Regions from separate parts of the Mesobacillus sp. genome, predicted to be linked through region 1. Evidence: predicted binding sites of a transcription regulator. Region 1 holds the regulator's gene; each other region holds the start of a gene.
What was found. Region 1 encodes Rex, which represses fermentation and respiration genes when NADH is low (regulators of the CRP and FNR family bind a similar motif). Its sites were predicted from a motif close to TTGTGAAATATTTCACAA; they were not measured.

Region 1 (7,627 bases):
TGGGCAAGGTGATGGAGCTGGCACGGGATTTGGGAGCTTTAAGAATGACTCTGGAGGTCAGGGTGAGCAATGAACGGGCGCAGAATCTTTACCGAAAGTTTGGATTTGAAGATGGTGCTTTAAGGAAACAATATTATACTGACAATATGGAAGACGCTTTAGTAATGTGGGTGAATTTATCATGACAACAAAAGACCAATTAATCATGGGGATTGAAACGAGCTGTGATGAGACAGCCGTTGCGATTGTTAAGAATGGGCGCGAGATTCTTGCGAATGTTGTAGCTTCTCAAATCGAGAGCCACAAACGTTTTGGCGGTGTCGTCCCGGAGATTGCATCACGCCATCATGTCGAACAGATTACAATTGTGCTTGAAGAGGCTTTAAGACAGGCGGAAATAGAATTAAAGGATTTAGATGCCATTGCGGTTACTGAAGGGCCTGGATTGGTAGGGGCACTGCTCATCGGCGTGAATGCTGCCAAAGCTCTTGCATTTGCTAACGATATCCCGCTTGTTGGTGTCCACCATATCGCTGGGCATATTTATGCGAACCGCTTAGTGGAAGAGATGGAATTCCCATTACTTTCTTTGGTTGTTTCAGGTGGGCATACGGAATTGGTGTATATGAAGGAGCATGGCCATTTCGAGGTTATTGGCGAGACTCGGGATGATGCTGCAGGAGAAGCGTATGACAAGGTTGCGAGGACGCTTAATCTGCCTTACCCTGGAGGGCCGCATATCGATAGGCTGGCGCAGGAAGGGAAGGCAACGATTGACCTGCCGAGAGCATGGCTGGAGGAAGGATCCTATGATTTCAGTTTCAGCGGGTTAAAATCAGCGGTCATCAATGTTGTCCACAACGCACAGCAGCGTGGTGAGGAAATTGTTCCGGCTGAGCTTGCTGCGAGTTTCCAGGAGAGCGTGATTGATGTCCTGGTGACGAAAACGCTTCGAGCTGTGAAGCAATATGATGTTAAGCAAGTGCTTTTGGCTGGCGGTGTGGCAGCAAATAAAGGACTGAGGGAAGCACTATCCAAATCCTTTGCAGGTATGGACATCGAGATTGTAATCCCGCCGTTATCATTATGTACTGACAATGCAGCAATGATTGCCGCGGCAGGAAGTGTGCTTTATGCAAAAGGCGAGCGTGCTGATTTGACCTTGAATGGCAATCCTGGTTTGGAAATAACTATCCACAACGAAAGTCGCAAGTAAAAAATAAATTTTCTGATATTGCTGTGGATATGTGAGCTGAAATGAGAGAATTTTGTGTACAATGTGGATAAAAGACGCTTATTCTGTGGATAATGTGGAAAAGTCTCTGGATAAGCCATAAATAAGGATTTTAAATGTGAATAACTTTGTGAATAAAAAGTCCCGGATCTTATCTGGGACTTTTTTTGTGGTTTTGGCTGCTGGAGAAGAAATATGGGGATAGGGAATGTAGTGAATTTCGGTAACAATATGGAAGTATTTGAGATGAACTTCACCATATATCGCAGTGGATAAAGAAATAATATATAATATAGCCACCACAAAACTATTCTTTCCACATTATCGACAGCTGAGCTGTTAATAGTGAAAAACATAAAAGAAAACCGGACAATCAATGTCCGGTTTTTTGTGGATAACTGAATATAATTATTAAGCAAGCTCTGCCCATTCTTCCATCAGTTGTTCAAGCTTCTCTTTAGCAGCTTCAATTTTGTTATTAATTTCTGCTGCTTTTTCATGATCCTGGAAAACTTCAGGATCGCATAGAAGTTCCTCGTATTCGGCAACTTCTGTTTCCAGCTTTTCGATGGTTGCTTCGACCTCTTCCATGCGGCGTTTGCGCTGGCGTTCGAGTTTCTTTGCTTCTTTATCCTGTTGATAAGTATTTTTATCCTGTTTTGAATTATCCACAGAAGAACTGCCGGCATTTTTTGCAGCCTGGGCTTCTAAAGCCTTGAGTTCTTCCTGTTCAAGCTTCTTTTCAAGATAATAATCATAATCACCAAGATATTCGGTCGCGCCATTACGATCAAGCTCAATGACCTTTGTGGCTATCCTGTTGATAAAATAACGGTCGTGGGACACGAATAGGATTGTGCCTGGATAATCGATCAAGGCGTTTTCAAGAACTTCCTTGCTGTCCAGGTCCAAATGGTTCGTAGGCTCATCCAGGATCAGGAAGTTGGATTTCTGCAGCATCATTTTTGCAAGCGCAAGACGGGCCTTTTCGCCGCCGCTTAAAGTAGAAACGATTTTCAGTACATCATCTCCGGAAAAAAGGAAGTTTCCGAGTACTGTGCGGATTTCTTTTTCCGATTTTAGCGGATATTCATCCCAGAGCTCATTCAGTACCTTTTTATTGGAGCTTAGCTCAGCTTGCTCCTGATCATAGTAGCCAATCGACACATTGGACCCATAGTGGATACTCCCTGCAAGTGATGGCAGTTTTTCCACAATCGTTTTCAACAATGTGGACTTGCCGACTCCGTTCGGTCCGACGAGGGCAGTACTATCGCCGCGGTTTAGATGGAAGGTGATATTCTCGGACACCATCTCCTGGTTGTATCCTACGGCTAGTGAGTCAGCCTTCAATACATCGTTTCCGCTCTGCCGATCAATCTGAAAGCTGAAGGAAGCCGATTTTTCGTCACCCATTGGCCTGTCCATGCGCTCCATTTTATCCAGCTGTTTACGCCGGCTTTGCGCTCGTTTAGTAGTGGATGCGCGAGCCAGGTTGCGCTGGATGAAATCCTGCAGCTTGGCGATCTCATCCTGCTGCTTTTCGTAAAGCTTCAGGTCCCGTTCGTAGTTCTCAGCCTTCTGGTCCAGATAAGAACTATAGTTGCCCGGGAATTTCGTCAGCTGGTGGCGGGAGATTTCATAGACCTGATTGACGACCTTATCCAGGAAATAACGGTCGTGGGACACAATCAGGATTGCGCCAGGGTAGCCTTGCAGATACTGCTCCAGCGACGAAAGAGTGTCAATATCCAGGTGGTTCGTCGGTTCGTCCAGGATTAAAATATCCGGGCGGGTCAACAGGAGCTTGGCTAATGCAAGTCTTGTTTTTTGGCCCCCGCTTAAAGTGGATATTTTTGTGGAATAATCAAAGGAATGAAAGTTCAGGCCATGCAAAACTGAACGGATGTCCGCTTCATACTGGTATCCGCCTTTTTCCTTAAACTGGACCTGCAGAATATCATATTCTTTTAGAACTCTGTCGTATTCTGTCTGGTTTGACAGGATGTCAGGATCCGACATTTTTTCCTCTAGCCGGCGAAGGTCCTTTTCCATGCTGTGAAGATGGGAAAAGACGCCAAGCATTTCGTCCCAGATGCTTTTCTCGGACTCCAGCCCAGTATTTTGTGCGAGATAACCGATGCTTGTACCCTTTGGACGGATGATTTCACCGCCATCATGGCTTTCATGTCCAGCGATGATTTTGAGGAGGGTCGATTTTCCAGCCCCATTGCGGCCAACAAGGGCAACACGGTCATTTGTCTGTATTTCAAACTTTATATTCGATAAAATAAGATCAGCAGCAAAATATTTTGAAAGCTGATTAACTTGTAATAATATCATTTTTTTCACCTCTATTGCCTTAGAGATAGTGTACCCCATTCAAATAGGCTCGGCAATATATGCGCCCCCTTCAAATGAAGGTTTGGCAAGGAATTTGTGAAGTTGGCAACAAAGTTCACACACAACTTTGTGAAAATAGTGTATTATTTTGTTTGAAAGGAGCTTGAACATGGCAGAGTTTACTCATTTTAATGAAGAAGGCAGGGCGAAAATGGTTGATGTCAGCGACAAACCTGAAACGGTTCGTACAGCGGTTGCCCATTCGAGCATCATTGTTAATGAAGATATATATGTAAGAATTACTGAAAATAAAATGAAAAAGGGCGATGTACTGGCTGTTGCCCAGGTTGCCGGCATCATGGCAGCAAAAAAAACGTCGGAAATCATTCCGATGTGCCATCCGCTTCCATTAACAGGGATTGACCTTTCGTTCGATTGGGAGCAAAATGAAAGTGACTATATTTTAAATATCACTGCATCTGTAAAAACAAAAGGGAACACCGGTGTAGAAATGGAAGCGTTAACAGCAGCTTCAGCATGTGCGCTGACTGTTTATGATATGTGCAAGGCCGTGGATAAAGGAATGGTGATCGGCAAGACATACCTCGTCGAAAAAACCGGCGGGAAGAACGGTGATTTTAAGAGAGAAGATAAGTTGATTTAAATCTAGAACAGGGTGGAGGATGGAGTATGACGAACGAGCCTATGAAAATTCCGCAGGCAACGGCAAAACGTTTGCCGCTGTACTACCGTTTCCTGCTGAACCTGCATTCATCTGGGAAGCAGCGGGTTTCATCAGCTGAGCTAAGTGAAGCGGTAAAGGTTGATTCTGCCACAATCAGAAGGGATTTTTCCTACTTTGGTGCGCTTGGCAAAAAAGGGTATGGATATAATGTGAATTATCTGCTTACCTTTTTCCGGAAGACACTTGATCAGGATGAGCTCACGAAAGTGGCGCTGATCGGGGTAGGTAATCTCGGTACAGCCTTTTTGAATTACAATTTTTCCAAGAACAATAATACGAAGATTGAAATTGCCTTTGATGTTGACCCGGATAAGGTTGGCACGAAGATTGGCGAAGTGCCGGTCTACCATATGGATGACCTTGATAAAAAGGTGGTCGAGGAAGGCGTGCAGGTTGCGATCCTGACTGTTCCGTCAGCTGTTGCCCAGCCGATTACCGATCGATTAGTCCAGGCAAATGTCAAAGGGATTTTGAACTTCACGCCTGCAAGACTGAATGTACCTTCATCCATCAGGATCCACCATATTGACCTGGCGGTAGAACTGCAATCATTAATTTATTTCCTTAAACATTATCCGACTGATGTCGAAACAGAAGCAGAAGAATTGTAAAAGAGATAGCCTCTTCGAGTGGAAGGGTTTAATTTATAGACAAAAGGGCCCGGAATTCCGGACCCTTTTTTGGTTTGAAGGACAGACATGAGTGTTGCTTTAGAATAATGAAATTCATTTGTACGATAACTGCAGTCTATGCCTCTTCAATCGAAGAGGCTATTTTTTTTGGATTTGTTTCAGTTTGAAATGGAACAGGATCATCCTGATGCCAGACCCGAAGTCGAAGGTAGCGAGCAGGACGAGCAGGTATGTGAAAAATCCCCAGCCAGTTTCATTGACATTCTGGATGGCGAAGTAGGTGAACAAGCTGCCTAACAAGATGTAGACAATGCCTGAAAATAAAGGAGATTGTCTCATTAATTAAAGTCCCCCAATAAAGCTTTGGATTTTTTCTGCTTCTCTTATCATTCTCTCAATGTCTTCTCTGAATACGGACTGAAGCAGGACAACGAATGTATTCATTGTAACATGGGCAATGATCGGTACGATGATTCGTTTTGTTTTTACATATAGGAAGGCAAAGGTAAAGCCCATCGCGGAATACAGGATGACATGCTCAGGCTCCATATGAGCAAGCGCAAAAATAACCGAACTGATCAATGCCGCAAAAAAGAAGTTCATTTTTTTATGAAGGCTGCCGAAGATGATTTTCCGGAAGACGATTTCCTCCAATATCGGACCGATGATTGAGCTCACAAGGATGACGACGGGGAAGCTTTCAATCAGGTTGATGATATCCTGGGTGTTCTCCGAGCCCATTTCAATACCGAGCATCTGTTCAATGCTTGCCGCGATGGACTGGGCCATCAATGCCAGGAACACACCGGCTATCGCCCAGGCTGCCGAACTTGCTGGCGAAGCCATTCCGCGTAAATCATCCTCCATCCTCTTTTCTTTTCGTAAAATAAGCAGCACGATGACCAGAGTTAGACTGAAACTGATCACAAGCCAGTAAGGAATCGAGAGTGTTTCCATCTCTTTCAGGCTTTTGCCCATTGCAGCTCCTACGAATGCTACAATCGGGAGGCCAACAAGGCTTGAAAGCTGCATGGCAATATAAATGATGATGATGTACCAATATTCCTTTTTCAATATGCTAATCTCCTTTAGGGCAAGTTCATAAGTTTATATACGATTCAATTCTATAAAGGTTCCGTTGTTACACTATCTCTCCATTTTACTAGCAGAGACCCTGAAAGTTCAAATTGCAGGTGCCTGGCTTAAAAAAACGGTTAAAGATCATGAGGCCGATGCATACTCTTTAAGGTGGACTTTTTTAGGGATGTCCGATCCCCTAAAAGCCTTGCTGCAAAATCGAAATAAATCGGGAAATAGCTGATTTTGTCGCGGTAATCCCGGCAGCTGGGGATTAATAAATTTTATAAAAAAAATTGGACTTCATGCTTGCAAAAAAAATGGAGATTCATTATTATATAAATTGTGTTAGCACTCTATCGAGGAGAGTGCTAATAAAATAATCTACATATAATTTGAGGAGGTTGTTTCACTTGATCAAGCCATTAGGTGATCGCATTATTATCGAGCTTGTTGAGTCTGAAGAAAAAACTGCAAGCGGTATCGTTTTACCCGACACAGCGAAAGAAAAACCTCAAGAAGGTAAAGTTGTAGCTGTGGGCACAGGCCGTGTCCTTGAAAATGGGGAGCGCGTAGCACTTGAAGTTGAAGTTGGCAACCGCATTATCTTCTCAAAATACGCAGGTACAGAAGTGAAGTACCAGGGAACTGAATACCTGATCCTACGCGAAAACGACATTTTAGCAGTTGTAGAATAATAACTGTTAACGACAGTACGTTATAAAACCAAAAATTTGAGGAGGTTTTTTTACGATGGCAAAAGACATTAAGTTCAGTGAAGAAGCACGCCGTTCAATGCTTCGCGGAGTTGACGCTCTTGCAAATGCTGTAAAAGTTACTCTTGGACCAAAAGGACGCAACGTGGTTCTTGAGAAGAAATTCGGTTCACCACTGATTACAAACGATGGTGTAACAATTGCTAAGGAAATCGAGCTTGAAGATGCATTTGAAAACATGGGTGCTAAGCTTGTTGCTGAAGTAGCAAGCAAGACAAACGATGTTGCTGGTGACGGAACTACTACTGCAACCGTTCTTGCTCAAGCGATGATCCGTGAAGGCCTTAAGAACGTAACTGCTGGTGCTAACCCAATGGGCATCCGCAAAGGTATTGAAAAGGCTGTTGTTACCGCTGTTGAAGAATTAAAAGCAATTTCAAAGCCAATCGAAGGCAAAGCTTCTATCGCACAGGTAGCTTCAATCTCTGCTGCTGACGAAGAAGTTGGCCAATTGATTGCTGAAGCAATGGAGCGCGTTGGCAACGACGGCGTTATCACAATTGAAGAATCTAAAGGCTTCACAACAGAATTGGACGTTGTTGAAGGTATGCAGTTCGACCGCGGATATGCATCTCCTTACATGGTAACTGATTCTGACAAGATGGAAGCAGTTCTTGAAAATCCATATATCCTGATCACTGACAAGAAAATCGCAAGCATCCAGGAAATCCTTCCTGTACTTGAGCAGGTTGTACAGCAAGGCAAGCCATTATTGATGATTGCTGAAGATGTTGAAGGTGAAGCACTTGCTACTCTAGTAGTTAACAAGCTTCGCGGAACATTCAATGCAGTTGCAGTAAAAGCTCCTGGCTTCGGCGAC
Region 2 (7,627 bases), on a different contig from region 1:
TCCAGGCCGACAAAAGTAATTATCGCGGCGAAAACCAAAACAGGAATGGAGGTGCCAATCGCAAATATAGGGGGAAGGATAGCTCCATACGAAGTGCTTAAGACAATCGGCATTAAGGAAAAGAAGTATAAGGAAAACATAGTGGGACAAAAAGCAATAGAAAAGCTTATACCCATTAAATATGATCCCCATTTTCCGGTCCCTTCAAATTTAGGCAGGAAAGCTGCCAATCTATTGATCCAATTAAGTTTTACCACTCCAAAAAGAGTAAGCCCAATCAAGATGAAGAGAGGGCCCATCAACTTCCGGAATGAGGAGAAAAAAGAAGGCAAAGCCTCCTGGAAACTTTGGCCGACACTCCAAACTGCGAATCCAAGCAAGGAGAATACAGTGATTTTTCCGAGTATGAAGAAACTGATATCAGTCCACTGGCTCTTAGTTTGAAGACTGCGATTTCCATAAAAGGTTATGGCACCAAGATTCCCGGAAAGCTGACATGGAGCAAGGGCTCCGACAAGTCCGAGTAGAAAGCTTGCCAATAAGGGCATATGTACTGCCTGATTTACAAGGGTAAAGAATGGGCTGCTTAAAATCTGGCTGATCTCACTGAAAAATTGATACATGTAATACCTCCATTGCTATCGGGTTAACCCCATAATACAAAAAAAATATCAAAAAACCATGCACAAAAAGCAGCAGATAGAAAATAATCTGCTGCAAAGCTTCATTCCATTTCGCTTAAAGTAGGCTAGTCAAAATTTCATATGCATTTTCTACTTCATTTTCTCCTGGTGGCTCTGTGTCCTTAAGCGGGTATTCGAGGCCAAGGGCTTCCCATTTATAGACGCCAAGCTTATGATATGGCAGGACCTCTACTTTTTGTACATTGTCAAGAGTACCAATAAATTCCCCCAGCTTGGTGAGGTCTTCCCGATCATTGGTCACACCGGGAACCAGCACATGGCGGACCCAAATTGGTACCAGATGATCAGACAGATAGCGCGCGAAATCTAATATATGGTCATTTGCCATCCCTGTCAGCTTTATATGCTTCTTCCTGTTTATATGCTTTAAATCCAATAATACAAGGTCAGTGTATTTCAACAGTTCGGACAGCTGCTGTTGAAAAAGCGGGGCGCTGGAGTAGCAGCCTCCTGAGGAGTCGATAGCTGTATGGATCCCAAGCTTTTTGCATTCCTTAAAAAGTTCTGTAAGGAAAGGGATCTGCAGCAGCGGCTCCCCGCCGCTCACAGTAATCCCGCCCCCTGAAGCCTGTATGAATGGAAGATAGGAGGTCAAATCAGCCATGATTTCAGAAACAGTCATTTGTTTGCCTGTACCGATCTCCCATGTATCTGCATTATGGCAAAATTGGCAGCGCAGCAGGCAGCCCTGAGTGAAGACGACATAGCGGATTCCCGGGCCGTCAACTGTTCCAAAGGTTTCAATAGAGTGAATGTTCCCGTTCATGGTGAGTTCTCCTTTCGGGTAACGGAGCCCCAAAGAGAGGGGCAAACCGTTCCGGCAAGTTTGGCAAAGTATTAGTTACATAGATTCATGGAATGTACGATTGATTACATCCAGCTGCTGTTCCCGTGTAAGTTTGATAAAGTTGACTGCGTAACCTGACACACGGATTGTCAGCTGAGGATATTCTTCAGGATGTTCCATTGCATTCAATAATGTTTCTCTATTGAACACGTTAACGTTTAAGTGATGCCCATCCTTGATTGCATATCCATCAAGAATGGAAACCAGATTATTCTTGCGGCTTTCTTCATCTTTTCCTAGTGCCTTAGGCACGATGGAGAAGGTATTTGAAATTCCGTCCAAGGCATAGCTGTATGGCAGTTTCGCTACAGAAGACAGGGAAGCAAGCGTTCCTTTAGTATCGCGTCCGTGCATTGGATTTGCTCCGGGAGCGAATGGTTCACCTGCACGTCTTCCGTCCGGTGTGTTTCCGGTTTTCTTGCCGTATACAACGTTTGACGTGATGGTCAGGATCGACATTGTATGCACAGAGTTGCGATATGTCGGATGCTTTCGAAGCTTTGTCATAAAGCTCTTTACTAATTCAACTGCAATGCTGTCAACTCGATCGTCATTATTCCCATATTTAGGGAAATCTCCCTCTGTTTCAAAATCGACGGCAACACCATTCTCGTCACGAATCACTTTTACCTTGGCGTACTTGATGGCGCTCAGTGAATCAGCTACGACACTTAGCCCTGCTATACCAGTTGCCATTGTCCTCAATACTTCGGTGTCATGCAAAGCCATTTCAATTCTTTCATAGCTGTATTTATCATGCATATAATGTATGACGTTCAAAGTATTGATGTATAGACCTGCCAGCCACTCCATGACAGTGTCAAATTTAGCCATGACTTCCTTGTAATCGAGAATCTCACTTGTAATTGGGCTGAACTCCGGAGCCACCTGGATTTTTAGCTTTTCATCTACACCGCCGTTTATTGCATACAGCAATGCTTTTGCCAGGTTTGCACGTGCTCCGAAGAATTGCATCTGTTTGCCGATTTCCATCGCAGATACACAGCAGGCTATGCCATAATCATCGCCATATTCACAGCGCATAAGGTCATCGTTTTCATATTGAATTGAGCTTGTCTTGATGGACATCTCCGCACAATACTTCTTGAAATTCTCCGGCAGGGCAGGAGACCATAACACTGTCAGGTTAGGTTCAGGAGCCGGGCCAAGATTATCAAGTGTGTGCAGGAATCGGAAAGAGTTCTTTGTTACCAATGATTGTCCGCTGTGGGCCATGCCTCCGATGGATTCTGTTACCCATGTAGGGTCGCCGCTGAATAATTCATTGTAATCAGGTGTGCGGGCAAACTTTACAAGACGGAGCTTCATGACAAAATGATCGACAAGCTCCTGTGCTTCCTGTTCGGTGATTAAGCCATTCTGAAGGTCACGTTCAATATAAATATCAAGGAATGTAGCGACACGTCCGAGGCTCATGGCAGCACCGTTTTGCTCTTTGATTGCAGCCAAATAAGCGAAGTATACCCATTGGAATGCTTCGGCAGCATTTGATGCTGGTTTGGAAATATCATAGCCATAGCTCTCTGCAAGCTTTTTGAGTTCATTCAGAGAACGATATTGCTCTGAAATCTCTTCCCTTAACCTCATTGTGTCCTCTGTCATGACATTGCTGGTCGAACCATGGTCATTCTTCTTTTGCTCCATCAGGAAATCTACCCCGTAAAGGGCTACTCGACGGTAGTCACCAATGATCCGGCCACGGCCGTAGGCATCAGGCAGACCTGTAATGATACCTGCCTTGCGGGCCTGCAGCATTTCTTTGGTATAAACATCGAAGACACCCTGGTTATGGGTTTTCCTGAAATCCGTGAAAATTTTCTCGACTTCCTTATCCAATTCATAACCGTATGCTTCACAGGCCGCTTTTGCCATGCGTATTCCGCCAAAAGGCTGCATAGAACGTTTAAATGGCTGATCAGTCTGGAAGCCAACAATTTTTTCTTTATTCTTATCCAAATATCCTGGTCCGTGAGAAGTAATGGTAGAAACTACTTTAGTGTCCATATCAAGGACACCGCCATTATCGCGTTCCTGCTTTGTTAATTCCATCACCTGCTGCCAAAGAAGGTGAGTTTCCTCAGTTGCGTCTTCTAGAAAGTCTGAACCACCAATATATTCCTTGTAGTTCTTTAAAATAAAGTCCCTGACATTGATGTCTTCTGTCCATATACCTGTTTTAAAACCTTTCCATTGTTCCATTTCGAGTCACCTCAGAAGTTAATAATTTATATAACAGATATCACACTTTCATCATACTACGACTATAACAGTTTGAGTGTGACGGATTTGTGAAATATTGAACAATAATTGAACGTGGGGGTTATGGCGTTCTATTGGTTCGTATATCAAAAAACTGTATTATATAGAAAATAGTAAAATTGTATTCTGTTATATAAAAAAGTAGTTAAATAATATGATAGCAGGAGATATTAACAAGATGAGTATGTTGTTTTGTATTTTTTGTGTCGTTATTAAAAAAAAAACAGGACTAAGTGTCCTGTTCAAGTGAATGATTAATCTACGACAATGTAGGCAATCATCGGTCCGTTATTTTCAGCTGTAGGATGAGTTAAGCAAATCAGCCTGTAAGTTCCCTCTTTTTCGAACTGTAAAGGTACCACTGTATCTTCCCCTTTTTTTACAACTCCTTTAATATCAGTACCTTCAATGATAAAAGGATGCTCTTTACCGTTTATTCCCCGAATTATTTGGCGGACCTTTTCCCCTTTTTCTACAAAGATCGTTCCAGGGTCCCAGCGGTAGGCTTCAATTTCCTTTCCGTCTTCAGTTGTTGATTTGAACTCACCCGTCACCATATGAATTTCCCTGATTGATTCACTTGGCTGGCCGATGGCAGGTTCAGCATCTGGCTTGAGTGACAGCCATAGAGAGCCAATCACGGCAAGTAAACCTGCAAGGCCGAGAATATAAAGAACCCTTTTCTTTACTACGAAAAAATGCATATCAATACCTCCTTTATTATTAGTAAATATTTATGCATGTCCATATAGGGAACTTGTCTTTTTTTTAAAAGAATTTATCATCGAGCATGGATTGCATAGTTTCGAAAGGTAAATACAAAACTATAGGTTATCAAATTGTCTAGGAGGATCAGATGTATTATTTATTCACACATAATGACCTGGATGGTGTAGCCTGTGGAATTTTATTCAGGCTGGCATACGGGGAAAAAGCAGAAATTCGGTATAACTCTGTTTCTGGTTTGAATCTGCAAGTAGACCGTTTTCTTGAAAAGCTGAATGAACGCATGAAAAAGGAGGGAGTTTTATATATCACTGATCTGTCACTTAATGAGGAGATGACCGATAAAGTGAATAAATTTGTTATAGAAGGCGGCAAGGCGCAGCTGATTGACCACCATAAAACAGCACTGCGTTTTAATGATTTTTCATGGGGGCACGTGAAAGTAGAAGATGAGTCAGGAACCTTCACGTGCGCAGCATCTCTTGTTTATGAGCATCTTGTTCAGAAGGGCCATTTAAACCGGAATGGTGCCCTTGATGAATTTGTCGAGCTTGTCCGCCAGTATGATACGTGGGACTGGGACATCCTTAAGAATTATAAAGCCAAGAACCTAAATGATTTGTTCTTTATGATATCGATAGAGGAATTTGAAGAAAGAATGCTGCCAAGACTTGTTGCTGGCGAGAATTTTGAGTATGACGAGTTTGAAGATAAATTGCTGGAGATGGAAGAGGATAAAATCGAAAGATACATAAGAAGAAAAAAGCGTGAAATCATCCAGATCAAAACAAAGGATTTATATGGAGGAATTGTTCACGCCGAATCCTATCATTCTGAATTGGGCAATGAATTAGGCAAAGAATTCTCCCATCTGGACTATATCGCCATCCTGAATTTGGGCAGTAAAAAAATCAGCTTCAGAACTATACATGACCATGTAGATGTTTCAGCGATTGCAGGGGAATTTGGCGGCGGGGGACATGCAAAGGCGTCAGGATGTTCCATGAATTCAGAGGCTTACCGTCGGTATATTGAGGAGGCCTTCCCCCTTGAGCCCATTCGGCAGGATGCTGCGAGGAATACATATAATTTGAAGGAATCAGGCAGCGGGACTTTATATGAGAATCGAGAACGAGATATCTTTTTCATCTTTTCTAATGGCAATGAGTTTTTTATCGGGATGGAAAAGGGAGAAAAGTTGGGGCCATTTCATGATTATCTAGCTGCCGAAAAACATGTAAAGAGAGAGTTTGGAGCTGCGCTGGCAAGAGATGATGTGTATATTAACTATCTGGAATCGATCGTGTTCCATCACAAAAAACCCATCATATGAATTATGGTGGGTTTTCTTCTTTCAGACTAATTGGCCAAGCGTTGATCATTCAATGGCCAAATATAGGCTGCTCAGGAACCATATTATAGTGATACAAGTATTTTCCATAAAAATTAAAATTCAATGACTCTACAGAAATTTCTATCTATTTTTGATAAAATAAGCAAGTAGACTAGATTATTGGATGTGTTATTATGAATAAATTTCTTCTTCTCTCCTTGACCTTTCTTTTATTATTATCCGCTGTTACAGGAGCAGCAGCTGAGGATGCTTCCCCTGAATTGACCTCTGAGGCTGCCGTGTTAATGGATACACAGTCAGGAGCTATTCTTTTTGGGAAGAATGAACAGGCTAAAATGTATCCTGCGAGCCTCACCAAAATTGCTACTGCCATTTACGCAATTGAAACAGGAAATCTTGATGATATTGTGACCGTCACTGATGAGGTATTGACTTTAGATGGAACTAGAGTTTATTTAAATCCTGGAGAACAGGTAACTTTAAAAAAATTGATACAGGGAATGATGATCAACTCTGGGAATGATGCTGCATTGGCGATTGCCATTCATTTAAACGGCAACTTGGAGGATTTCTCACAAAATATTAATGAATATCTTGCTTCCCAGGCAGGAGCGAAATCTACCCATTTTGTAAATCCTCATGGATTATTTGATGAAAATCATTACACCACTGCCAGGGATCTTGGCAGTATATTAAATTATGCGATGAGAAATCAGGCTTTCCGTGAGATTTTTGGTACCAGGCAAATGAAATGGGATGGTGAATCATGGGACACAACCATTCTTTCTCATCATCGAATGCTAAAAGGGGAAATCCCCTATCAGGGTGTTACTGGAGGAAAAACCGGCTTTGTAGATCAATCCAAGCAAACGCTTGCAACCACAGCTGACAATGGACAAATGAAGCTGACAGCAATCCTGTTGAAATCCGAATATAAAAGAAAAATATACGATGACACTATAAAGCTATTTGACTATGGATTTACACATTTTAAGTCCTCTGTATTAAAAAAAGGAGAGGTATTCACAAACATTAATCACAGGTTCCAGGCGGATGAGGATTCATATTTAACAGAACCGGTGAGTGGAGGCGGAAGGACTATCAGTTCCAATGGAGTTCTTAAAATCCAAAATGAAAAAGGCGTTACCATCCAGCGGGTTGAGCTGGAAGAAATTAAAACCGAGCAGCCAAAAGTGAAAAAAACTCCCCAAAAATCCGAGAAAAACGGTTTACTCTCCAATTCAGTACTAGGAGGGGGGATATTTCTCCTGGCTGCGGCGGGATGGGTTTTAGGCAAGAAACAAAAGAGAAATAGGAAATTCAGGAGCAGGTGATTAGCCTGCTTCTTTTTTTGTCCCATTGCAAAACATCACTTAACATTCTCTTAAAACTCTTTTACATTCTATTAATAAGAGATTAATAGTTTTCGATTAAAGTAGGAAGTGGCTAAAATAAATTATCTGGAGGTCTTGGAATGATTAAGAAAAACTTTAAAAAGAAGATACTCCCGATCGCTGTACTTTCTACTGTAGCGTTCGGCACCCTTGCAGGAACTTTCAACGCAGAAGCTAAAAGTGACAAAAGACAGAATGAACCAGAAATTAAAAACGTGATTTTTCTCATTGGTGACGGCATGGGTGTTTCTTACACATCAGCATACCGTTACTTGCAAGACAATCCTGAAACAGCTGGAATGGAGAAAACGGAGTTTGATAA
Region 3 (7,627 bases), on a different contig from region 1:
AAAACCCGAAAGGAGTATGTAAGTGAAAGTTTATGAATTCAATTCATTTAAAAAGAAAATAGCGATCGTTCCAGCTCCAGTGTGTGAACCAACAGCTGCACCAATCGGAGTGATGAGAACTTCTTTTGCATGAAGTTCTTCCATGATCAGTTTTTTCATTTCTTCTGCAGTTTCCAGATCATCTGCATGGCTGATCCCGACTGTTTGCTGTTCGAAGCACTGGCCGCGTTCCTTCATCACTTCGATGATCCTGCGCAGGAGCTTCTTTTTGCCGCGGAGCTTTTCGATAGGGACTAGCTTGCCGTCTTCAACATTCAAAAGAGGCTTGATGTTCAATAGTCCGCCTACAAAGGCAGAGGCTTTGGATACTCGGCCGCCTTTTGCAAGATGGTCGAGATCATCAACGGAAAATAGATGCTCCATATGCTGGCTGCGGAATTCGATATCCTTTAAAATTTCTTCCTTAGACAAATTTTCCTGTGCCATCCTCGCGGCTTCCTTCACAACCAGGCCTTGTCCGAGTGACGCACATTTAGTGTCTATAATTGACAGGCTGAAATCTGGAAATTCTTCTTTTACCTGTTCCGCAATCATCACAGCTGTCTGATATGTCCCGGATAATTGCGAAGAGAATGCTATGTATATTCCGTCTTGCTTATTCTTGGCTAATTCAGTAAATACCTCTTTAAAACCAGCAGGGGATGCCTGTGAGGTTTTAGGAAGATTTCCAGCGCGGATCGCATCATATACCTCTTTTGGCTGGATCGTTTTCAGGTCCTCGTATTCTGTGCCATCAATTTGAACCTTCAACGGAAATAAAATCACGCCATTTTCTTCGTAGAAGTCCAATGGCAAATCACATGCACTGTCAGCCATAATTTTTACTGACATACTACTTACACCTGCTTTCAACCTTATTATGTTAATAGTTTATCGGTAATATCGCAAAAAGACAATTAAATGTAGTGATTTTCGGCAAAATAGGGGTAGAGGAAGAATAGAAAATAGAAGGGGGATTTACATGGTCTGGTTAGAAACGAAGAAAATCATCATCGTGGTAATTGGTGCATTCCTGAATGCTCTTTCACTGAACTTTTTTTTGATACCTGCAAATGTTTATGCGAGCGGGTTTACCGGGATTGCCCAGCTGGTTTCAAGCATACTTGGCCAATATGCGCCATTTACTATATCAACAGGGATTTTATTATTGCTATTGAACATTCCCGTAACGATTCTTGGCTGGATGAAGGTAGGCAAATCGTTCACCTTGTATAGCTTTATATCTGTAGTACTTTCATCTTTTTTCCTTGAAATAATTCCTGTAAAAGAAGTTTCAAGTGATATTTTACTGAATGCGGTTTTTGGTGGTGTTATTGCAGCGCTTGGTGTCGGACTCACCTTGAAATGGGGGGCATCGACAGGCGGGATGGATATCATCGCAATGGTGCTATCAAGAATGAAGGACAGGCCGGTAGGTACATACTTTTTTACATTGAATGGCATCATTATACTGACAGCAGGATATATTTTCGGCTGGGAAAATGCCCTTTATACTCTTGTGGCACTATATGTATCAACACGGGTGATTGACGCGATCCATACACGCCATGAAAAGCTGACAGCCATGATCATTACCAAGAAATCGGATGAATTGAAGGTGGCTATCCATGATAAATTGGTGCGCGGCATCACACTCCTTCCGGCGAAGGGAGCTTTTTCCGGAGAGCCAAGGGATATGCTCATCATTGTCATTACCCGATATGAGCTATACGATCTTGAAAGAATTTTAAAGGATGTTGACCCTCAGGCATTTACAAATATCGTGGAGACAGCAGGTATTTTTGGATTCTTCCGAAAGGAATAGAAATAGAAAGGGGCTAACATATATGAAAAAAATAAGCTTGCTGATTATTTTAATGTTAATGGCTGTTGCACCCGCACTGGCGATTGGTGAGGATAAGCAGTCTGTATCATCACAGCCGGATTTCAGCTTTTATGTAAATCCCCTTGCTGGTCCGGAACAGGCCGAATTCGAGCTGTATCTCATCAATAATGAGAATTCACCGCTTACATTCGAATTTCCTACCTCACAGAAATATGAAATCATCGTCACTGATGCCAAGAAAAAGAAGGTTTATCAATTTTCAGAGGGAATGGCCTTTGCCCAGGTGTTTGAAAAAATCACCCTGAAGCCGCAGGAAAGCATAAAGTGGAGAGAAACATGGGACTATTCATCCCAAGGCATTCGAGTGGATGAGGGGGAATACACGGTCACCGCTGAATTAAAGGCCGTAAGTGTGAATGGCAAAGATGTGGTCGAAAAATCCAAGCTTAAGGATATAAAAACAACTTATATTCCTGGCGAAAACCCTGTTTTCAAAGCTGTTAAGTCTGAAGGAAGCACTGGTAATTACCATATTACCGGAAAAGCAAGACCGCAAAATGGGAAGTTCTATTATTCAGTCGAGGATGGCCATAATCAGCAAATCCCACAGACTGAGGTGAATCTTGGGGCCAAAGATCGGGAGTGGAAGCCTTTCTCTTTTGATATTTCCATCCCGGCAGGCAAGCTGCCTGAAAATGGCGCGCTGATGCTGAATTTGTATGAATTGGGTAATGATGGCTCGATTATCCATACCTATCCGGTGCTGCTTGAGAACTTTAATAGCCTCAAATAGAGGGAAGGCTGGCCATCATCCGATGAGCCAGCCTTCCTTTTACTTATTCTCAATTGAATTCAGCTCGTCCTGAAATGACCGAAGCTGCTCCTTCTCAGCAATAGTTGTATTGGCATATGCTGATGAAAGAGCATTTTTAGCTGTGCTGATGGCCGCTCCCTGTTCGCTAGGCTGTGCAGTTTTAGCTAATTGAACTGCTTTTCGAGCTTCCTGAAAAAGCCTGTTTCCCATTTAGATTCCTCCTAAAGAGGATTCTCTGACATTGGCCATTTTTTGAGCTTCAGCCTCGGCATACGTGGTGTGGTAAGGGATTCGTTGACTATGCTGGGATACAGAATCTGCACTTTGCTGAACAAAACGTTTGGATTTGTTGCTTTTACCCATCGTTTACCCCTCCATATACGAGCGAATTTTGAAACTGGCTTTTAAAGCCGCTTCGTTAGTAGTATGCCCTTTAGGCGAGGAATCAATCTTAAGCACACTAAAAGGCTTTTTTTGGTTTTCCTTTGAAAAAGCTGCTCACTAGCCAGTCAGTCAAAGGATTATTGCGAGGCAGAAGCACTAAGGCCACTAATTCACAGGATTAAAGCCATATGGTAGAAGTGAAGGCAAAAAATAACTATGAAATTATAATGACAGAATTAAAAAGAAAGAGAGGAATCTCCCTGTCCTGGATACACTATCACAATGCTTTTAAGTTAAGCAGATCATTCAGATAAACGCCGATTCCATCTTCTTCATTAGTCAGCGTGATGTCATTAGCGATATTTTTTACAACGTCAATGGCATTGCCCATAGCAATTCCCCGGCCTGCATATTCAAGCATATCTAAATCATTATCTTCATCGCCAAAAGCAATGATTCTTTCAGGCGGGATTTGGAAGTAATCAGATGCCCTCTTTAGACCGACGGCTTTATTCAGTCCGTATTTAACGATTTCTACGACATGGAATGGAGCCGCCCAGCTGCGATGATCGATGACTTCTGCGTGAACTTCGGACAGGTGGGCGCGGATTTTTTTGACATCATCTTCATCAGAATGGATCAGCATACTTGTCGGCGATGTCTTCAAATACCTTCTAAGGTCGCCTGTTGTGATCTTCGGATTGCCAAGATTGAAAATATCCATTAATTTTTCATCATGATAATGAACATAAACGTCGTCAATTACTTCGGCAATGATGTTGTGGTATTTAAAGTCATCCAAAGCTTCTACGATATCCTTGGCTACATCGATTGACAGAGGAGAATGGTGGACTCCCCATTTTGCATCAAGCGGATGGTGGACGAAAGCTCCGTTAAAGTTGACTATCGGTGTATCCAATTCAAGCTCATGATAGTACATTTCGCTGGAACGGAATGGCCTGCCAGTCGCGATCATGACAATATGTCCTTCATCCCGGGCTTTTTTAAGTACGCGTTTATTCTTTTCTGAAATTGTTTTATCATCTGTAAGCAATGTACCGTCTAAATCTAATGCGATTAAATGTTTTTCTGCCATAAATACTCCTTCTTTAATCTATTTTTTGCTTGTTTACATGATATGCATATGATTGGCTCTTTTTCCTCAAGAGTTCTACAATACATATATTGGATGTTTTTTGTAATTGTATCATAACTACTATGCTAACCATTTTACATATAAAGTGTAAAAAAATCATTATTAGAACATTTCAGTGCGGTAAATTCCGATTCGGGATTTTCCGCTAAGAGCTCCAGGAGGGTTAACGTTGATTGTTGTTGAGAAGAAACGCTTAAATCATATTCCCGTTCTCCATGTTGTAAAACAAAATCAATTTTCAGAAAGGATGCCTTTGGTCATCTTTTTGCATGGCTTTACAAGCACAAAGGAACGAAATATGCACCCTGCATATCTATTTGCAGAAAAAGGCTTCCGGGTCATAATGCCGGAAGCAAAATATCATGGAGAGCGAGCTGAAGGTCTATCCGAATCCCAGCTTGGTTTCCACTTCTGGGAGATTGTCCTCAATTCGATTGCTGAAACAGGAACAATCAGAGATATATTAGTTGGTGAAGGGCTTGCTGACCCAGATCGCATAGGTGTGGCCGGAACATCCATGGGTGCCATCACCACGCTTGGTGCACTTGCGAAATATGACTGGATCAAGGCCGCTGTCAGTTTAATGGGGGATCCTTCGTATGAACAGTTGGCATTATGGCAGCTGAATGAAATTGAAAAACGCAATGTGAAACTGGAGCTGTCCAAGGAGGAAATCACTTCTTTATTAAATGAGCTGAAACAATACGATCTGACTCTTCAGCCTGAAAAATTAAACAACCGGCCGGTGCTATTCTGGCATGGCAAACTTGATCAGGTTGTGCCTTACTCCGGTGCCTATCATTTTTACGAGCAAAACAGGTTAAAATATGAAGGTGCAGAGGATTTGTTCCATTTCATTACTGATGAGAAAGCAGGGCATGCGGTTTCGAATGCGGCAGTCATAGCTGCAGCAAACTGGTTCGAAAAACATGTCTGATGCCTTTCTGCTTTAAAAGGTTTGCAATCATTGTTATGATGAAATAAACAAGCAATACAAAGGAGTGACCACCAATGGATGAAGATTTGAAAGAAAGCATTATGGGTGCGCTTGAAATGGTCGTTGACCCTGAACTTGGCGTCGATATCGTTAATTTGGGTCTTGTATATGATGTGGACTTAAACGAAGAAGGTCTTGCAACTGTCACGATGACTTTGACTTCAATGGGTTGCCCTCTTGCAGGCACAATCGTAGACCAGGTAAAACTTGCACTATCCGACCTTCCCGAAGTAAAAGATACAGAAGTTAACATCGTCTTTAACCCGCCATGGTCAAAAGACATGATGTCCCGATATGCTAAAATCGCACTTGGCGTTAGAGATTAGGCTTAAATGAATTTATGGCAGAAGCAGCAGGGTGTCCCCCTGCTGCTTTTTTCACTGTTGATATCAGGGGCAGGAAAGCAGGGCCATAAGTGGAGGCTTCCAAAAGGACAGGCTGCCAAGGGTTGAAGGGGAAGCTGTCCGTATAGGCTATCAAAAGGACAGGTTGCAAGAAAGCGGAAAGGAAGCTGTCCTTAAGAGGCTTCTCCATTTGTCAGTCACAAAATTGTCATACAAATCATCAATTTTGCCGCTTTTTGTGTGAGGTAGTTCACTTAATCAAGTTGTAAATATCCTTATACTTCTTTTATAAGCAGTATTTAAGGAGGGGCCAATGATGTTTGCCAGAGATTTTAATAAGGACCCATTCATTGTGATTTGGGAATTGACAAGAGCCTGCCAATTAAAATGCCTGCACTGCCGTGCGGAAGCCCAATACAGACGTGACCCGCGTGAGCTTTCTTTTGAAGAAGGGAAAGCGCTGATTGACCAAATATACGAAATGAATAATCCGATGCTTGTTTTCACAGGCGGAGACCCGCTGATGAGGGAGGATGTATTCGATATAGCTTCTTATGCAGTAAAAAAAGGTGTTCGTGTTTCCATGACACCAAGTGCAACACCAAATGTCACGAAGGAAGCGATTGAAAAGGCGAAGGAGGTCGGCCTGTCGCGCTGGGCCTTCAGCCTTGATGGACCGACTGCTGAAATTCATGACCATTTCCGCGGAACAGCAGGCTCATTTGACCTTACAATCGAACGGATAAAGTATTTGCATGAACTTGAAATCCCGATCCAGATCAATACGGTCATTTCTCGATATAATATCGATTATTTAGAAGAAATGGCAAAAGTGATCGAAGAACTCGAATGTGTGCTGTGGAGCGTATTCTTCCTTGTTCCTACTGGACGTGGACAGGAAAAGGATATGATATCGCCTGTTGAGCATGAAAAGGTATTTACCTGGCTGTACGAGTTAAGCAAAAAAGTGAAATTTGATATTAAAACGACTGCTGCCCAGCACTACCGCAGGGTCGTCATCCAGCAGAAAATGCGGGAAGCAAAAGACCATTCCGAAGAAATCGATTACCTCACAGCTTTAACAAAGGAAGGCTTGACTGGGTCAATCGATGGTCTTGGAAGAGCGCCAAAAGGAGTAAACGATGGGAATGGATTTGTGTTTATTTCCCATATTGGGGACGTCTACCCGAGCGGCCTGCTTCCTGTTAAGGCAGGTAATGTCCGTGAGCAGCCGCTTGCTGAAATTTACAGAGAGTCACCTGTGTTCAAATCACTGAGGAATCCGGATGAATATAAAGGTAAATGCGGGGTATGTGAATTCAGGCATGTTTGCGGCGGATCAAGATCACGTGCATATGCCATGACTGGTGACTACCTAGAAAGTGAACCTTTCTGTGTCTATATTCCGAAAGCATTGAGAAAACAAAAGCAGAACTGACCAGCAGGAAAGAGAGTTGGCAGAACATGAAAAAACGAGTGAAGCAATGGCTTCACTCGTTTTTGATTTATTCACTTTGCTTAATCAATACTGCAGAATACTGCTGGACAATTTTCGCAGCCGATTTCCTGGCGCAAGAAATCTACATCATGAATAAGGATTTTCCCTTTTTTGATGGAAATCACATTTTCACGCTTCAGGTCATTCAAAATCCTGTTTGTGCTTTCCCTTGAAGTCCCGCAGAAGTTGGCCAGCTCCTGGTTGGTAAGGGGGAGGTCGATCAGGATACCGTTATCCTTTTGGATCCCATAGCTGTTGGTCATACGGATCAATGTTGAAAAAAGGGCGCCTTTCTTTCCGTTCAATACCAGGTCCCGGAACTTTGTCTGGGTTTTGCGGAAATGATCACTCATCCATTTCATGAATTCAAATGCCAGAGAGGGATTCTGGAAAATTTCTTTTTCAATGACATCTTTTCTGATGGCGGCAATCTTTGCATCTTCAAGGATCAAAGCGCTTAACAAATATTTTGGAGCATCTGTGAATAGTGTCAGCTCTCCGCAAATATCATTTTCTCCGCAGATCCTTAATGCGAGCTCACGGCCATCC
Region 4 (7,627 bases), on a different contig from region 1:
AAAGGAAGTGCGCGATTTAGGGTATCAATGTGAGGTGGAAAACGGAAAAATTACATACAAAGGGGATGCCCTTGCCATTGCCCGCAGCAATATGTGGCTGAGAACTGCTGACAGAGTCAAAATTAAGGTTGGAGAATTTAAAGCCTATACATTTGATGAGCTGTTTGAAAAAACAAAAGCATTGCCTTGGGAACATTTCCTTCCTGAGAATGCAGAATTTCCTGTGTCAGGAAAATCAGTAAAATCAAAGCTGTTCAGTGTATCAGATTGCCAGGCAATTGTAAAAAAGGCCATTGTGGAGCGATTGAAAAAGCAATATAAAAAAACGTCCTGGTTTGAAGAAAATGGGCCATTGTACAAAATTGAAGTCGCACTTCTAAAAGATGTCGTGACGCTGACTATCGATACTAGCGGTAGCGGGCTTCATAAGCGCGGCTACCGTTCGGGACAGGGAGAGGCTCCTCTGAAGGAGACCCTTGCTGCAGCATTGGTCATGCTTACAAACTGGAATCCTGATAAACCATTCGTCGATCCATTTTGCGGTTCTGGAACGATACCGATTGAAGCAGCATTAATAGGACAAAATATTGCTCCTGGCTTTAACCGTGAATTTGTGTCAGAAGGATGGGGAATCATTCCTGAATCTATTTGGGATGAAGTTAGAACTGAAGCAGAGGATCTGGCCAATTACGATCAGCCCCTTGATATCAGTGGTATGGACATCGATCATCGGATGGTCCGGATAGCTGAGGAAAACGCATTCGAGGCAGGACTTGGTGACCTGCTATCATTTAAGCAGATGAGAGTCCAAGACTTTACGACGAAAAAGGAATACGGTGTAATCGTGGGGAATCCACCATATGGCGAGAGGCTTGGAGAAAAGAAGGCAGTAGAAGATATGTATAGAGAGATGGGGAGAACATTCGCGCCACTTGATACATGGTCAATCTACATCCTGACATCCAATGAAAACTTTGAAGAAGTTTATGGAAAGCCGGCGACAAAAAAACGCAAGCTATTCAACGGCTTCATAAGAACTGATTATTACCAGTATTGGGGTAAAAGACCGCCACGGACAGATAAATAAAATGAAGTAAAAAAGCCACTCTTAGCGGAGTGGCTTTTTTGCTAACCAAAAATATTGAGAATTGCGGGTTATGAGAGTGGGGAAGGAAACCGGTCCGTAAGAGTTTTTTAAAAGGACGGGTTGGGGTGGTGAGGATGAAAATTTGTCCGTAAAACCTCCTCCAAAGGACAAGATGGACGGTTGCGAAAGATGAGTTCTACATCAGAGGCCTTCGAAAGGACAGGTTGGATGGAAGCGAAAGGGAAGTTGTCCGTAAGAGCGCATCAAAAGGACAGGTTGGACGGATGCGGAAGAAAAGTTGTCCGTAAGAGGCCTTCAAAAGGACAGGTTGGAAGGGGGCAAGAGAAAAGTTGTCCGTAAGAGCGCCTCAAAAGGACAGGTTGGAAGGGGGCAAGAGAAAAGTAGTCCGTAAGAGCGCCTCAAAAGGACAAGTTGGAAGGGTGCGGAAGAAAAGTTGTCCGTAAGAGCTCCTCAATAAGGAGGTTGGAAGGTTGCATTTGGTTAGCAATCCCTATTACCTTTCTCCTTAAGCCATCCTGGCTAATTTAATTATTAATCAATGCCACTCCAAGAATTGCCCAGCTTCCTTTGATTCACTTCGATACCGCCAGATGAAATTAAAGATGTACTCACCAGCCGTGCACTTGACTCATAAGATCTGCAAATTCTTTAACTAGCAGTTTGTCTGCCGGAATAATAGAAACCTTCAAGGAATAAACTACATCTATCATGCGCACGATTGGAGGGATGGCAATGAATTACTCATTTATTGATTTTCAAAGGATATCCAGAGCACTGTCTTCATGCACAGAAGCCTTAAGGAATGAAATGCAGACAGATGATTTGCAGCTGACTGAACTACAGGAAGCAGAAAATAATTTCCGTCAGGCATTGTCATTTGGCCTTTCAAACCCAAAATAAAGTGCAAAGAAACGCTTGTGATCAAAGCGTTTCTTTTTTTACATATTTGAAGTGGTGATTAGAACCCTTGAAGCAGCCGTTTGCCTTCATCTGTCATCAAATCCGGTGTCCAAGAAGGCTCCCAGGTTAATTGAACATCTGCTTGATCGATTTCTTCCATTCCCTGAACACAATATTTAATTCCGCTTGCAATACTGTCATGCAATGGGCAGCCAGGAGTGGTCAAAGTCATGAGAATTCTTGCAGTGCGAGGCTCTGGAACATCTATATTGTAAATCAATCCGAGATCAACTACATTTATATTCAATTCTGGGTCATAAACCGTTTTAAGGTTTTCTCTAATTTTCGCTTTTAAATCCAACATGATGAATTCCTCCTTATTTTCTTATTACCCTGGCTGTAGTGAAACTAAATAAAATTGATGAGATGACCATTAGGCTCTGGCCAAGGTAAAAAGCAGGCACCAGGTTTATTGTGTTTGCCAGGAAAAGGAAAATGGCCCCCAGGGTGAACATGATGAATAGCGGCATAGCTGCTTTTTCATCCATCATTTCCTTGAGTGCTGGAACCTTGTGCTTTCCAATTTCATTACTGTATTTATGTGTCCACCATAGGAACGGCACGATTTTATATAAGTAGCCAATGATACTGAAAGCAATCCAGGCAATTAAATATGAGAAAAGAATTGGGCCAGCCATTTTAAATAGCACATTTGCGGCACTGCTGAGGAAAGCAAAAAAGTGGATGGCAGTGCCGAAGCCAATTCCTGATAAGGCAAATATGAATGGTCGATCCAGTTTCTTTTTCACACGCTTTTTGATGATTTTGGATATATGCCAGGCGAAAAATGTGAATCCGCTGAAAAGCAAAAGTGTACCTGTAATCTCTAAGCCATGATGGTTAAAGAAGAATGAAGAGATTAACGTAATGATTCCAGCAGCATATATACCAAAAATATATGGAGCTGCCTTCATGGAATAACCATGTGCAAGCGAGAACATTGGCACCATTTTATAGGAGAAACCGAAAATCAATAAACTGAACCAGCCGGTGGTCCCCATGACAATATGAGTTTTAAAGATAAACTGATAATGTTCTGAAGCAAATCCTGTTTGGATGCTTAAAACGAGCAATATACCCAAAGTGATGGTCGCAAGCAGTGAAACCAATGCTGCTCCGACAAAAAGTGTGAGGACATTCGCTTTGGCTTGGTTTTTTAACGTCATGAACATCTGGATTAAAAATAGAATAACTCCTGTAATGGTTAAAATCCCCGGATACAATGCTGCCTGAGGACTGTAGTACAATGCTCCGGCAAATAGGGTAATGCCAATAGCTGTAACTGCAAACTGAAAATATCCGAATCTTTCATTCCAAATTGGAGTCAGGAAAGCGACAGGAACAAGCTGGTACATCGCACCCATGGCAACCATCAATGCCCAGCCCAGGACGAACAGATGGGCTGCTGACCAGATTTCGGGTATACGGTAGGTGCCGGAAACAAGTAAATCGCCATGTACGAGCAGAAGCACCTGTGACAAGATCATTGCCGCCATGCTAAAAGCTATGAATGAAAATGGAAGCTTTATATTTGTTTCATTACCCATTGTTTGCGCTGACATGGCGTTCACCTTGCTTTACGGGAGATGGTTACTTTATAGCTTCCGTCTTCCTGCTGCTCAGTCAGGTATAAATATCCGAGGTCATCGAGCTGCTCGAACAGGAACATAGGCCTGCGGTCATTTATGATCACAAGTGTCTGGCCGGATTCTAGCTCTTCAAGAGCAGCGAGAGTCCTCATCATGGGCTGTGGCGGTTCTAATCCTCGATTATCAAGCAGCATCCTATTTTCCTCCCTTTTTTGTAAAAGTGATTTTGTAATGCTTTGCCTCGATTTTTTCAGCTTCATATTCGAAACCCTTAGCCTTCAGCACTCCATATAAAGGTACTGGCTTGAAGGGAGCATGCAAGACGAGGGTATCGTTCACATCTAAATCTGATATTGCTTCCATAATCTTCTGGAAGGGCTCTAGCTTGTTTTGGATATCCGCCCTGACATCCAATTCAATCATTTTATGATCCATAAAAATCAGCTCCCGCAGGTTGAATTTAAATTTATGATAATGAATATCACTTTATTATGGAGTGATGTGCATCACTTCACAAAATAAAAGTTTTAAAATAACTCCTGATGCAGCTTTTCATGATCGATGAGATAGCAGCCATCATCATCAAGTTCCAAGCAAGCCTTCTTTTTAAGAAAGTTGATGGTTCTGCTCACCGTTTCACGGGATGATCCGATCATGTTAGCCAATTCCTTATTTGTAAAATGGGTGGTCAGCTTGAATCCGTTTGGCCGTTTCTCTCCATTTGTTTTGCATAGCCTTAATAGAAGCATGATGATTTGTTCATACGTGTTATGGAGGATTTGTTCCTCCAGCCTCGCTTGTAAATCCACAATTTTTTCTCCAAGCACTCTGAAAAGCTTAATGGATAATTCAGGGTAGGCCACCAGGATCTCTTCAAATTTGGAGATAGGGACGACGATCAGCTGGCTGTCCTCCATCATTTCAGCATGAGCCGGATATTGGCCCTTCCGGAAAAAACCTGCATGCGGGAACATTTCACCGGCTTCAAGCACAGAAACAATTTGTTCTCTTCCTGAAGAATCAGTTTTGTATATTTTGACTTTGCCAGAATGAATGAAGAAAACCCGATCAAGGGTATCACCCTGCATGAATGCGTACATTTTATTTTTATAGAAACGGTGCTGGGCAATTGCGATAATCGGATCCATTTCCTCGGCTGATAGCTCCTTGAAAATGGGCACTTCCTTTAACTGCTGTCTGATTTGAGCTATATTCATCTTTTCTTCTCCTCTAATATTTTTTAGTTTCTACTATAGATAGTAGCAAGCTGGCAGCAGGCGCTAAGTGACCTGAATCATATTTTGAAGATTTTTTGAAAATAATTCTCATTCCTGTGTGAAAAATCACACCTAATAAATGAGGTACTTCACAAACTCAAAATCCTTTTCCTTTTAAACTGAAGGTGTAAATCAAACAAACAGGAAGGGGATGTATGGAATGGAAATCCAGCATAGGGCATCCACAAAAACAGCAGTAAAAAAGAATCGAAACTCACTGCTGAAATCCGTACTTATCATTACATTATTGCTTAGCTTCACAGTTCTCCTGACAGGAGGCTATTGGATTTTCAAGGAGATGGCACCGAGGCCGCTGGAAGTTACCAGTGAGAAGGGAGAGGTCATACTAACGAAGGATAGTATTGTCGGAGGCCAGGCTGTCTTTCAAAAATATGGTCTAATGGATTATGGTACAGTTTTAGGCCATGGATCATATATGGGCCCCGACTACACGGCAGAAGCTCTTAAGATTTATACAGAGGGCATGCAGGACTTCAGGTCACAGGAGAAATATAATAAGGATTTCAAGCAATTAACCGTTGATGAACAAACCATTATCCGGGAAAATGTGAAAAAGGAAATGCGTGAAAACCGCTATGTTCCAGATACAGATAAATTAGTTTTAACTGATGCGCAAATCTTTGGACATGAAAAGGTAAGAGAGTATTACCACCGTATTTTTACAGAGGGAGACCATTGGGGGCTTAAACCTGGTTTGATCCAGGAGAAGCATATGCCTGATGGAGATCGTGCCTGGGTATCAAAAGGGGACCAGATTGAACAGATTTCCGATTTCTTTTTCTGGACTGCATGGCTTTCAAGCACAGACAGGCCAGATGATAATATAACCTACACGAATAACTGGCCGTTTTATGAAGATGCTGGCAACACGATGTCATTCTCTGCTGTTTGGTGGAGCGGTGCAAGTGTTACTATCCTTGTTCTGTTCGTAGGCTTAATCTTGTTTGTTTTCTATCGTTATCATCTTGGCATGCAGGAAGCTTATACTGAAGGCGATTTCCCAAAAATAGAGCTTAAGAAATTGCCGCTGACATCATCTCAAATTAAAACAGGAAAATATTTTGCGATTGTATCGGTATTATTCTTTGTTCAATCCATGTTTGGAGCGCTGCTTGCCCACTATTACATTGAACCTGACAGCTTTTTCGGTATGAAGTGGATCCATGATATCCTGCCATTCAACATTACAAAAGGTTTCCACTTACAGCTGGCCATTTTCTGGATTGCGACAGCCTGGCTTGGAATGGGCATCTTTGTCGCTCCGCTAGTTGGAGGACGGGAACCGAAGCATCAGGGCAAACTGGTAGATATTCTTTTCTGGGCCTTGGTTGTACTTGTTGCTGGCAGCATGATTGGCCAGTGGCTTGGAGCGAACGGTTATTTAGGAAATAATTGGTTCCTGTTGGGACACCAGGGATGGGAATACCTCGAATTAGGACGCATTTGGCAGTTCATCCTGGCAGCTGGAATGCTGATTTGGTTATTCATTGTCTTCCGCGGCATCAAGAGCGGACTTAAACGTGAATCGGATAAGGGCGGTCTGATCCACTTATTATTCTACTCAGCGATTGCTGTTCCGGCGTTTTATTTCTTTGCATTCATGATCAACCCTGGAACTCATTATACATTCGCAGATTATTGGCGCTGGTGGATTATCCACCTCTGGGTAGAAGGGATTTTCGAGGTGTTTGCGGTAGTGGTTATCGGCTTCTTGATGGTACAAATGAAGCTGGTTACGAAGAAGTCGACTATCAGAGCATTGTACTTCCAGCTGATCCTCCTTATGGGGGCGGGAGTCATCGGTATTGGCCACCATTACTACTACAACGGCTCATCAGAAGCCTGGCTTGGTCTTGGTGCAGTATTCTCAGCACTTGAAGTCATTCCGCTTACATTGCTGATATTAGAGGCATACGAGCAGTATAAAATGATGCGTGATGGCGGAGTGGATTTCCCATATAAAGGCACATTCTGGTTCTTGATATCTGTGGCGATATGGAACCTGGTCGGCGCGGGCGTGCTTGGCTTCCTGATCAACCTTCCTGCAGTCAGCTTCTTTGAGCACGGTCAGTTCCTGACTCCGACTCATGGCCACGCATCGATGATGGGGGTTTACGGGATGTTTGCCGGAGCTGTATTGATTTACTCCTTGCGCAACATCGTCAAGCCGGAAAAATGGAGCGATAAATGGGTTAAATTCATCGTCATCATGCTGAACGTCGGACTTGCAGGAATGGTATTCCTTTCCTTGCTTCCAGTAGGGTACCTCCAAATTAAAGAAGCCTTTTTCAATGGTTATGCCGCTTCACGTTCGGCAGCTTTCCTTCAGCAGGATACTGTACAAATGCTGCTGACATTAAGAGCGATTCCAGATACGATTTTCTTGATAGGAGTTGCAGCATTGGCGCTGTTCAGCATCAAGGCCCTCTTCAATCTTCGCAGGGTGACACATAAAGAGGAAGAACCTCTGCCTGTTAAGGACCTTGCTGTTGACGAAGATTAAAAAGCCTAAAAATCCGCAAAGCACATGCTTTGCGGATTTTTTACTCATTTTTAGCTGCTGCAGATCGTTCAGTATGCTCACAATCAAAGCACAACAGCCTTTTATCATCTGTGTGGACTCCATTAAGAAAACCATCCATGCAAAAGACGTCTTTGCCGCACTCCTGGCA

Region 2: pflB (formate C-acetyltransferase) is a predicted target of Rex. The motif match lies at 3,859-3,876, and genes of this name have one in related genera.
Region 3: AC3EBE_RS21635 (TIGR04053 family radical SAM/SPASM domain-containing protein) is a predicted target of Rex. The motif match lies at 5,819-5,836, and genes of this name have one in related genera.
Region 4: AC3EBE_RS19510 (nitric-oxide reductase large subunit) is a predicted target of Rex. The motif match lies at 5,012-5,029, and genes of this name have one in related genera.

The regions. Positions count from the first base shown of each region.
Region 1 is NZ_JBYNSB010000028.1:2,417-10,043, forward strand. Features, by position in the region: gene rimI (ribosomal protein S18-alanine N-acetyltransferase) at 1-185, shown strand, start outside; gene tsaD (tRNA (adenosine(37)-N6)-threonylcarbamoyltransferase complex transferase subunit TsaD) at 182-1,216, shown strand; gene AC3EBE_RS10915 (ABC-F family ATP-binding cassette domain-containing protein) at 1,646-3,577, opposite strand; gene moaC (cyclic pyranopterin monophosphate synthase MoaC) at 3,747-4,241, shown strand; gene AC3EBE_RS10925 (redox-sensing transcriptional repressor Rex) at 4,268-4,933, shown strand; gene AC3EBE_RS10930 (YdiK family protein) at 5,093-5,293, opposite strand; gene AC3EBE_RS10935 (CPBP family intramembrane glutamic endopeptidase) at 5,297-6,028, opposite strand; gene groES (co-chaperone GroES) at 6,445-6,729, shown strand; gene groL (chaperonin GroEL) at 6,785-7,627, shown strand, end outside.
Region 2 is NZ_JBYNSB010000056.1:5,741-13,367, reverse strand. Features, by position in the region: gene AC3EBE_RS20745 (urease accessory protein UreH domain-containing protein) at 1-623, opposite strand, end outside; gene pflA (pyruvate formate-lyase-activating protein) at 739-1,470, opposite strand; gene pflB (formate C-acetyltransferase) at 1,546-3,771, opposite strand; gene AC3EBE_RS20730 (cupredoxin domain-containing protein) at 4,086-4,535, opposite strand; gene AC3EBE_RS20725 (DHH family phosphoesterase) at 4,688-5,890, shown strand; gene AC3EBE_RS20720 (D-alanyl-D-alanine carboxypeptidase family protein) at 6,085-7,245, shown strand; gene AC3EBE_RS20715 (alkaline phosphatase) at 7,386-7,627, shown strand, end outside.
Region 3 is NZ_JBYNSB010000060.1:50,590-58,216, forward strand. Features, by position in the region: gene AC3EBE_RS21595 (DegV family protein) at 31-891, opposite strand; gene AC3EBE_RS21600 (YitT family protein) at 1,022-1,864, shown strand; gene AC3EBE_RS21605 (BsuPI-related putative proteinase inhibitor) at 1,887-2,678, shown strand; gene AC3EBE_RS21610 (DUF3813 domain-containing protein) at 2,718-2,909, opposite strand; gene AC3EBE_RS21615 (hypothetical protein) at 2,910-3,062, opposite strand; gene AC3EBE_RS21620 (Cof-type HAD-IIB family hydrolase) at 3,361-4,179, opposite strand; gene AC3EBE_RS21625 (prolyl oligopeptidase family serine peptidase) at 4,409-5,176, shown strand; gene AC3EBE_RS21630 (metal-sulfur cluster assembly factor) at 5,251-5,562, shown strand; gene AC3EBE_RS21635 (TIGR04053 family radical SAM/SPASM domain-containing protein) at 5,897-7,018, shown strand; gene AC3EBE_RS21640 (Crp/Fnr family transcriptional regulator) at 7,099-7,627, opposite strand, start outside.
Region 4 is NZ_JBYNSB010000050.1:94,344-101,970, forward strand. Features, by position in the region: gene AC3EBE_RS19475 (THUMP domain-containing class I SAM-dependent RNA methyltransferase) at 1-1,087, shown strand, start outside; gene AC3EBE_RS19480 (hypothetical protein) at 1,841-2,008, shown strand; gene AC3EBE_RS19485 (metal-sulfur cluster assembly factor) at 2,067-2,372, opposite strand; gene AC3EBE_RS19490 (hypothetical protein) at 2,386-3,630, opposite strand; gene AC3EBE_RS19495 (DUF2249 domain-containing protein) at 3,636-3,851, opposite strand; gene AC3EBE_RS19500 (DUF2249 domain-containing protein) at 3,853-4,092, opposite strand; gene AC3EBE_RS19505 (Crp/Fnr family transcriptional regulator) at 4,185-4,874, opposite strand; gene AC3EBE_RS19510 (nitric-oxide reductase large subunit) at 5,095-7,458, shown strand; gene AC3EBE_RS19515 (hypothetical protein) at 7,499-7,627, opposite strand, start outside.